DNA from 3 places in the Sphingomonas qomolangmaensis genome. Region 1 is predicted to be linked to each of the others. Evidence: predicted binding sites of a transcription regulator. Region 1 holds the regulator's gene; each other region holds the start of a gene.
The links. Region 1 encodes LexA, which represses DNA repair genes until DNA is damaged. Its sites were predicted from a motif close to GTTCCNCNCTTGTTCT; they were not measured.
Positions count from the first base shown of each region.

Region 2: recA (recombinase RecA) is a predicted target of LexA. The motif match lies at 1,381-1,396, and genes of this name have one in related genera.
Region 3: NMP03_RS07305 (ImuA family protein) is a predicted target of LexA. The motif match lies at 1,115-1,130, and genes of this name have one in related genera.

Region 1 covers NZ_CP101740.1:1,057,795-1,061,071, forward strand. The annotation lists gene NMP03_RS05030 (molybdopterin molybdotransferase MoeA) at 1-912, shown strand, start outside; gene lexA (transcriptional repressor LexA) at 979-1,689, shown strand; partial or broken gene NMP03_RS05040 (ComEC/Rec2 family competence protein) at 2,291-3,277, opposite strand, start outside.
Region 2 covers NZ_CP101740.1:811,434-814,710, reverse strand. The annotation lists gene recA (recombinase RecA) at 209-1,303, opposite strand; gene NMP03_RS03895 (hypothetical protein) at 1,477-1,785, opposite strand; gene NMP03_RS03890 (response regulator) at 2,044-2,388, opposite strand; gene NMP03_RS03885 (hybrid sensor histidine kinase/response regulator) at 2,428-3,277, opposite strand, start outside.
Region 3 covers NZ_CP101740.1:1,543,414-1,546,690, reverse strand. The annotation lists gene hppD (4-hydroxyphenylpyruvate dioxygenase) at 1-996, opposite strand, end outside; gene NMP03_RS07305 (ImuA family protein) at 1,135-1,911, shown strand; gene NMP03_RS07300 (Y-family DNA polymerase) at 1,805-3,277, shown strand, end outside.

The sequences.
Region 1 (3,277 bases):
CGGATCTTCACCGGCGCGCCGCTTCCCGCGGGCGCCGACACCATCCTGGTCCAAGAAGAGGCCGCGCGCGACGGCGATGTGCTGACGCTCGACGGCGGAGGCCCCGGCAGCGTCGGCCGCCACATCCGCCGCGCCGGGCTCGACTTCAGCACCGGCGAAGCGCTGCTCGCGGCGGGCGACCGGCTTACCCCGCCGGCGCTCGCGCTCGCGGCGATCGCGGGGTATGCCGAGCTTCCCGTCCGCCGCACGATCCGCGTCGCGATCGCCGCCACCGGCGATGAACTCGTCCCCCCCGGCCAGCCCGTGCCCCCCGATGGCCTGCCCGAATCGAACTCGATCCTCGTCGCCGCGATGCTTGCGGGCTTGCCCGTCAGCATCGAACAGCTCGGCATCCTCCCCGATGATCGCGCCGCGATCGAGGCCGCCTTCACCCGCGTCGATGCCGATCTGCTGATCACCACCGGCGGCGCCTCGGTCGGCGACCACGACCTCGTCCGTCCCGCGCTAGAAGCGGCGGGCGGCCAAATCGATTTCTGGCGGATCGCGATGCGGCCGGGCAAGCCGATGCTCGCAGGCAGGCTGCGCGACACGCTTGTCATCGGCTTGCCGGGCAATCCGGTCGCGGCGTTCGTCACCACGCTTCGCTTCGTGAAGCCGCTGGTGGTGGCGATGGCCGGGGGCACGCTGCCGCTCGCCACGCGCCATTTGCCGCTCGCCGGCCCGCTCCCCGCCAACGATCACCGCGCCGATCACCTGCGCGCCACGATCCAGGGGGGAATCGTCTATTCGGCCGGGCGGCAGGACAGTTCGATGCTCCGCACGCTCGCCCACAGCGACTGTATGATCCTGCGCGCGCCGCACGCCCCCGCCGCTCTGGCGGGCGACTCGGTGGAAGTCCTGATGATCGGTTAAGGCAAGCTTGACTTGATCGAAGCTGTTGCCTACACGTTCCACGTCTGTTCCCGACGGAGAACGCTGATGCTGACGCGCAAGCAACATGACCTGATCTGCTTCATCGCCGATCGCCTGAACGAGACCGGGGTTTCGCCGTCGTTCGAGGAGATGAAGGAGGCGCTCGACCTCAAATCGAAGTCGGGGGTCCACCGCCTGATCTCGGCCTTGGAGGAGCGCCAATTCCTGCGCCGCCTGCCCAATCGTGCCCGCGCGCTCGAAGTCCTGCGCATGCCGGAGCGACCCGTCGCCGCGCGCGGAAAGGCCGATTCTACGGGGGACGTAGTGTCGCTTTTGTTGCCTTCCGCGCCACCGGCGCCCTCGCGCGCAGCCAGCCCCGCGCCGCGCGCCGCCAATGACGTGATCGAAATTCCGCTCCACGGCCGCATCGCCGCGGGTCTGCCGATCGAGGCGATGGAAAGCGCGCAGATGCTCCCCGTCCCGGCGGCCTTGCTCGGTGCGGGCGAACATTATGCGCTCGAAGTGTCGGGCGATTCGATGGTCGAGGCGGGGATTCTCGACGGCGACTATGCGCTGATCCGCCGCCAGGAAGTCGCGCGCGACGGCGAGATCGTCGTGGCTTTGGTCGACGAACACGAAGCGACGCTCAAATATTTCCGCCGCGAAGGCGCGATGGTCCGGCTCGATCCGGCGAACCGCTCCTACGATCCGCAGCGCTATCGCCCCGATCAGGTCCGCGTCCAGGGGAAGCTCGCCGGGCTGCTCCGCCGCTATTGAAGCTGCGCGGCGGCTGCACCGTTTGGGGCAGCCGCCACGGGTGGTCGCTTGGCCGGCCGGCAACGGTACGGACCTCCCCACCCTTCAGCATGATCGCCACCCCGCCGGTTTGCGCCAGCATCGGACGGTCGAGCTTGAGCCACCGCGGGGTACAGGTACGCGGCAAGCGCCGCTCGCTGATCACGATGTCGGCGGCGCGGCACAGCGCGACGAAGTCGGCGATCGGGACTAGATAACCGCTGCGGGTCGCGAGGATGGTCCAGTTCCGACCTTCGGCGGGTAGCCGAACTAGGCACAGGTCACTGCTGCAGCGCGCCCTTGGATCGTCGCTAAGCGCCGACAATTCGGCGTCGGTCCCGCCGGTCTCGCCGAGCACCCCGCGGACATAATCCCCCGCCCGATCGCGCAGCAGCGCCATCCCCCCGTCGCCGGTCCGAACCGCCACATGCCGCCCGTCGCCGGTGACGATCAAATCGGGTGCCGGCGTCGCCACCGCCCACCCCACGCCGATCGCGAGCGGCACCGCGCCCAGCCACCGCCACCGCGTCCGCCACAACGCCACCCAGATCCCGCCCGCCACCATAAGCGCGAACGCCGCACGCGGCATCGAAGGCAACGCCTTCACCGCCCCCGGCGCATCGGCGGTGGTGTGGGCGATCCACAGCAGCGCCCAAAGTCCCCGCTCGGCCAGCCACCAGAATGGCGCCCCCAGCCCCGCCGCATCAAACACCAAAGCCGCCGCCTCGAGCGGCATCACGACGAAGGTCGTCAGCGGGATCGCGACGATATTGGCGAGCGCGCCGTACAACCCCGCCTTGTGGAAATGGAACAACCCGATCGGCATCAAGGCGAACTCGACCACCATGCCGGTCAGCAGCAGCGACGCCAGTCCGCGCAGCAGCCTCGCCCCCCGGCTCTCCTCGCGCTTCAGGAACCAGCCGCGCACCACCCGGTGTTCGTGCAACGCCACGATCGCGGTCACTGCGGCGAAGCTCAGCTGGAAGCTCGCCGACATCAGCGCCTCGGGCCACAGCAGCAGGACGATCGTCGCTCCCGCCGCGACCAGCCGCAGCGTCACCGCCTCGCGCCCCATCGCCAGCGCCGCCAGCACCAGCAGCGCCGCGATGCACGACCGCACCGTCGGCACCTCGGCACCGGTCAGCCAGGTATAGAACACCGCTACCGCCGCCGCGGCGCCGGCCGCGACGATCGGCAACCGCCACCGCAGCGCCAGCACCGGGCTGAGCGCCAGCAGCTTGAGCACCAGCAGCATCGTCGCACCGACCACCGCGGTAACGTGCAACCCGCTGACCGACAGCAGATGCGCCAGCCCCGATCGCCGCAGCGCCTCGTCATCGGCCTCGTCGATCGCGCCGCGATCCCCCGTCGCCAGCGCCGCGGCGATGCCGCCCGCGCTCCCCTCGATCCGTGCCTGGATATGCCGCGTCAGCCGCTCGCGCAGTCCCGCCCCCGGCACCTCGCCCGCCGCAACCACCGCGATCGGCGCGAACGCCCGGCCCGTCGCGCCGAGTTCGCCGAACCACGCCACCCGTTGGAAGTCATACGCCCCCGGCACCGCCGCCGCACC
Region 2 (3,277 bases), 250 kb from region 1:
GGGGCAGTCTCGACCTTTGCCGCACATGTCCCATCTGCCTTCGGAAGGTGCCAAAGAAGGCAGGCGATAGCCGATCCCCGCCTGTCTCAGGCGGCGCCGGCGCCGGCGCCAACATTTATCCGATGGTATACTCTCAAAGCATGCACGCTGCCGTCGGCAGCTCAGCAGGGGCCGCGCGCGATGCGCACAAGGCCCCTGCCCTCCCGAATCATTCGTCGTCTAGATCGTCCTCGGCGCTGGGGCCGACCATCAACTCCTCGGCGACCTTGTCGGTGCGCGCGCGGATCGCCTTTTCGAGCTTGTCGGCCATTTCGGGATGCTCGCGCAGATAATTCTTCGAATTCTCGCGGCCCTGGCCGACGCGGACGCTGTCGTAGCTGAACCACGCACCCGATTTCTCCACGAGGCCGGCCTTGACGCCGAGGTCGAGAATTTCGCCGATCTTGGAAATGCCCTCGCCATACATGATGTCGAATTCGACCTGCTTGAAAGGCGGCGCGACCTTGTTCTTGACCACTTTCACGCGCGTGGCGTTACCGACGATGTCGTCGCGGTCCTTGATCTGGCCGGTGCGACGGATGTCGAGGCGGACTGAGGCGTAGAATTTGAGCGCGTTGCCGCCGGTCGTCGTCTCGGGGTTGCCGTACATCACGCCGATCTTCATCCGCAGCTGGTTGATGAAGATCACCATGCAACGCGAGCGGCTGATCGAGCCGGTGAGCTTGCGCAAGCTCTGCGACATCAACCGCGCTTGGAGGCCGACATGGCTGTCGCCCATTTCGCCCTCGATTTCGGCGCGCGGCACCAGCGCGGCGACCGAATCGATCACCAGCACGTCGATTGCGTTCGAGCGCACCAGCGTATCGACGATCTCGAGCGCCTGCTCACCGGTGTCGGGCTGCGAAACGATCAGCTCGTCGATGTTGACGCCCAATTTCTTGGCATAGACCGGGTCGAGCGCATGCTCGGCATCGACGAACGCCGCGGTGCCGCCGCCGCGCTGCGCCTCGGCGATCACGTGGAGCGCCAGCGTGGTCTTGCCCGACGATTCGGGACCATAAACTTCGATCACCCGGCCGCGCGGCAGGCCGCCGACGCCCAAGGCGATGTCGAGCCCGAGCGATCCGGTCGAGATCACCTCGACCTGCATCGCCTCCTTCGAGCCCAGCCGCATCGCCGAGCCCTTGCCGAATGCGCGGTCGATCTGCGCGAGTGCGGCGTCGAGCGCCTTTTGCCGGTCGCCCGCGACCTTGTCGGTGGAAGCTGCCATCTTGCTGTCGATCACCTTGAGTTGTGCTGCCATGTTGGAGCCCCCCTATCGCTAGAACAACCGCGCGAACCGTTCAACGCATGATGGTTATGTATATGGTCTGTTCCGCAAGAACAAGAGGTGAACTTCGGAGTGCGTTCGGGGCGAGGCCCGCCGTTACCGCAACCGACGCACCTCCAGTCGCTCGCTTCCACAGAGGGGCGAAGTCAGAAGGGGGTTTTGAGGCGGAGCATCATGCGCTGGCTGGTGAGGCCGGGGCCGATCTGTTCTGCTTCGACCTCCGCAGCGGCGCGGGTATCGCCGAACAGCAGGATTTCTGCCTTGGGTAGCGCAGACGATCCCGCCGTGTCACCACGCAGCGGGCGCAGGCGGAAGCGTTCGTTGGCGTTGCGATCGCCGCAAACGATGATTTCGTCGCCGGCGGGGGCAGCGCAGCGATCGAGGATGTCGATACGCATCAGCGGGGCGCTCGCCGGGTTGGCTGCCTGGAGGAGGTTGGCGAGGAGTTCGAGCATGGCGGGCTTCCTCTAGGGAAACGTGATCGTTGAGCCCGATTGTGGCGCGGCTATGGCTTGCGCCGGGTTGGCTGCTTCTTTGGGAGTGGGGGAAAGCGCGTGCCGAGTGTGACAGGGCGGTTCCTCGACTTCGCTCGAAGCGAACGGGGTGGTTGCGAGTCCCTGACGCGCAGCCGGTGACAGCATACGCCAGGCACAGACCCACCCCCAGCCCCTCCCTTTCAGCGAGGGGAGCCCTACAATGGTGCCTTCAAAGCTTTAAAGCGAATCGAGCGCCTTCTCGACGCCGTCCATCGTGAAGGGCTTGGACAAAACCGGGCGGTTGCGATGGTCGTCGGCCAGCACGTCGCCGCCGGTTGCCAGCACGAAGGGAATGCCCGCCGCCGCCAGCGCGTCGGCGACCGGCCAGCTCTTTTCGCCGCCGCGCAGGTTCACGTCGAGGATCGCGGCGTCGACGCCGCCGGCGTTCACCAGCTCGAGCGCCGCGGTCACGGTCTCGGCGGTTCCCGCCACATCGCGGTCGAGTGCGTCGAGGAAATCCTCGAGCATCATGGCAATCAGGGGCTCGTCCTCGACGATCAGGATACGCTGGCGTTCGGTCATGCGCGGGTCATAGGCAGAACATGGCGGTTTCGCCAAGTCTCAATCGGTTAGCAGTGCAGCGCGCGCTGCCTCGGCGAGTTGCTGGACCGAGAAGGGCTTGGGAAGAAACGCAACATTGTCGAGGTCGATCGAACGCCGCAACTGTTCCTCGGCATAGCCTGACATGAACAGGATCGGCAGGTCGGGATAGCGCGCGCGCACATGGCGGACCATCGTCGGGCCATCCATCATCGGCATCACGACGTCGGAAATCAGCAGATCGGGGCGATCGCAATTGGCCAGCAGATCGAGCGCCGCTTCGCCATGCTCGGCGGTGAGCACCTTATAGCCCTGCCGCGTCAGCGCGCGCTCGGCGACCGCGCGCACCATCGCTTCGTCCTCGACCAGCAGAATCGTACCGGTGCCCCAGGTATCGGCCTTGCGCACCGGCTTGGGGGGCGGCTTCACCGGCGCCTCGGTCGCGGTGTGGACGGGCAGATAGATGGTGAAGACTGCCCCCTGCCCCGGCGGCGATTCGGCGAAGATATAGCCGCCCGATTGCTTGACGATGCCATACACCGTCGAAAGCCCGAGCCCGGTGCCCTTGCCGATCTCCTTGGTGGTAAAGAAGGGTTCGAATATCTTCGACAGCGCCTCGATCGGGATGCCGGTACCGGTATCGCTGACGCGCAGCACCGAATAATCGCCGATCGGCAGCACGTCGTCGTCCATCCGGCGGACCTCGGCAGCGGTGATTGCGAGCGTCTCGATCGTGAGCGTGCCGCCGCCATTGGGGTTCTTGGCGAGCATCGCATCGCGTGCGTTCACCGCCAGATTGACGACGACCTGTTCGAGCTGCCCCGGATCGGCGCGCACCGCGCCGATCCCGCGGCCATGCTTGACGTCGAGC
Region 3 (3,277 bases), 490 kb from region 1:
CCCCGCGCCGAAGCCTTCATTGCCCTTGCGCTGGATGATCTCGAAGAAGATCGGCCCGAACATATTCTCGGTGAAGATCTGCAGCAAAATCCCCTCGTCGCCGGTGTCGCCGTCGATCAGGATGCGGTTGCGCTTCAGCCGCTCGACATCCTCGCCATGCCCCGGCACGCGCTTGTCGATCAGTTCGTAGTACGTCTCGATCGTGTCCTGCAGCTTCACCCCGCGCGCGCGAAGCTTTTCCACCGTCGCGTAGATGTCGTCGGTGGTGAAGGCCAAATGCTGGATGCCTTCGCCATTATATTCGCGCAGATATTCCTCGATCTGGCTCTTGTCGTCCTGGCTTTCGTTCAACGGGATCCGGATCGCCTTGTCGGGGGCGATCATCGCCTGGCTGAACAGCCCGGTCGCCTTGCCCTTGATGTCGAAATATTTCTGCTCTTCGAAGCCGAAGATCGCGGCATAGAATTGCGACCATACCCGCATCTGCCCGCGCCGGACATTGTGGGTGAGGTGATCGAGCAGGTCGAGCCCGACGTTGTTCGCCGCCTCGGCCTCCGCCGCCCCCTCGACCGGGGTCCAGTCGTCATACAGGCTGCCGCGCGCGCCGTGGCGATCGACCAGGTACAGCATCGATCCGCCGATCCCCTGCAGCGCATAGCCTTCGCCCAGCGCGCCCTCGGCGGCATCGGCCGCGCTCGCGCCGCGCTCGATCGCTGCATCGAACGCCGCCTTGGCGTCCTGCACGCGGAACGCCATCCCGCTGGCCGATGGGCCGTGCGCCGCGCGGAACTCGGCGGCATGGCCGGTCGCTTCGCGGTTGAGCAGGATGTTGATCCGCCCCTGCTTGTATCGAACGACGTCGCGCGTCGGATGCACCGACGCCGCGACGAACCCCATCGCTTCGAGCTGGCCCGCCATCCGATCGGGATCGGCCGAGGTGAATTCGCAAAATTCGAAGCCGTCGAGGCCCATCGGGTTCACGTCCATATGATCCATGGTCGGCATCGCTCCTAAACTGGTAACAGTTGTTACTATATGCCCGTTGCGGCGGCGGGGGTCAATCGCCCGCGCGGGGGCAGGGCGCGATTGACTCGGCTCGGCGATCGGCGCGATAAGAACATATAGTGAACAATTATGACCGAGTCGTCCGCCTTGAGCGACCTGCGCCGCAGGATCGCCGCGATCGAGCCACCGCCCTCGATCGCGTCGACGTGCGTGGCGACCGGTCATGCCGCGATCGACCTGGCGCTGGGCGGCGGGCTGGCGCGCGGGCGGGTGCACGAGGTGTTCGCGCTCGATGCCGCCGATGCGAGCTGCGCGGCGGGGTTCGCGGCGATGCTGGCGCGGCGGCTGGGCGGCGGGATCGTGTGGCTGCGCGAGGAAACCGCCGATCGGCAGGGCGGGCAGCTCCATGCCGCGGGGCTGGTCGAGATCGGTATCGACCCCGACCGGCTGATCCTGGGGCTGCTGCCCGATCCGCTCGCGGTGCTGCGCGCGGCTGCCGATGTCGTGCGCTGCCCCGATGTCGGGATCGCGCTGATCGAATTGTGGCGCGATCCGCGCCGGCTCGATCTCACCGCAAGCCGGCGGCTGGCGCTGGCGGCCGAGGAATCGGGGGTCACCGCGATCATCCTTCGGATCGCCGCCGAACCTTCGCCCAGCGCCGCGCAGACTCGCTGGGCGGTGCGCGCGGCGGCATCGGTGCCGCTCGCCGCCGATGCGCCGGGGCATCCCGCGCTCGAAGTCGAATTGTTGCGCCAGCGTGGCCGCGCCCAAGGCGGGGTCTGGCGAGTGGAGTGGGATCGTGAACAAGCAAGCTTCCGCGCGCCGGCGCTATCTGGCGCTGTGGTTTCCCTTCCTGCCGGTCGATCGGCTGGTGCGGATGGGGGTGCCCGATTGCGACGTGCCTGATGATTCGCCGTTCGCGCTGGTCGAAAAGGATCGCGGCGCGATCCGCCTTGTCGCGGTCGATCCGCGTGCGCAGGCGCTGGGGCTCGCCGCCGGGCTGTCGCTCGCCGATGCCCGCGCGCGCGTGCCCGAGCTTGCGGTGTTCGATGCCGATCCGGTCGCCGATATCGGCTGGCTCGAACGGCTGGCCGACGGGTGCGAGCGCTACACCCCGATGGTCGCGCTCGATTCGCCCGACGGGCTGACGCTCGACATCACTGGCGCGGCGCATCTGTTCGGCGACGAGGCCGGATTGCTCGCCGATGTCGAGGCGCGGATGGCGCGCTGGACCGGGCATCTGCGCCATGCCTTCGCCGGCAGCCCCGAAGGCGCGCAGGCGCTCGCGCGCTTCCAGACCGCGCCTGCGGCGAGCGAGGATGCGGCGCTGCGCCGGCTGGGGGTCGAGGCGCTGCGGCTCGACGACGAGACCGAGACCGCGCTTCGCCGCGCCGGGCTCAAGACGCTGGGCGATCTGGCGGTGCGCCCGTCTGGTCCGGTGTCGGCGCGCTTCGGCAAGGACACCACCGACATGCTCGCGCGGGTGCTCGGCTCGTCCGACAGCCGCATCTCGCCGCGCCGCCCGCCGCCAGCGATGCTGTTCGAGCGCCGCTTCGCCGAGCCGATCGCGCGGACGCAGGATGCGCTCGCGGCGATCGGCGATCTGGCGCAACAGGCCGCGACCGAGCTCGAGGAGCGCCACATGGGCGGCCGCCGCTTCGCCGTCCGGCTGTTCCGCAGCGATGGGCGGGTGTTCGATCTCGCGGTCGAAAGCGGCCAGCCGCTGCGCGATGCCGCGATGCTGGTGCGGCTGTTCGGCGAGCGCGTCGATTCGCTCGCCGATCCGATTGACCCCGGCTTCGGCTTCGACATGATCCGCCTGGCGATCCCCGCGATCGAGCCGCTTGCGCCGACCCAGCTCCAGCTCGAAGGCGGGACGATCAGCGAAGAGGCGATGGCGGCATTGGTCGATCGCCTCAGCGCGCGGCTGGGGCGCGGGCGGATCCGCCGCTTCGCCACGCGCGACACGCATATCCCCGAGCAAGGCGTGCTGACGCTCCCCGCGGTCGATACCGGCACCCCTGCCGCCTGGGACAGCCCCGAGCCCGGCGAGCCGCCGCTTCGTCCGCTCCACCTGTTCGATCCGCCACAGCCGATCGAGGTGATGGCCGAAGTCCCCGACGGCCCGCCGCATCGCTTTCGCTGGAGGCGCACGCTGCACGACATCACCCGCTTCGAGGGGCCCGAGCGGATCGCCTCCGAATGGTGGCGGCGCGCCGACAATGGCGGGCTGACGCGCGATTATTACCGGATCGAGGATTCGCGCGGCCGT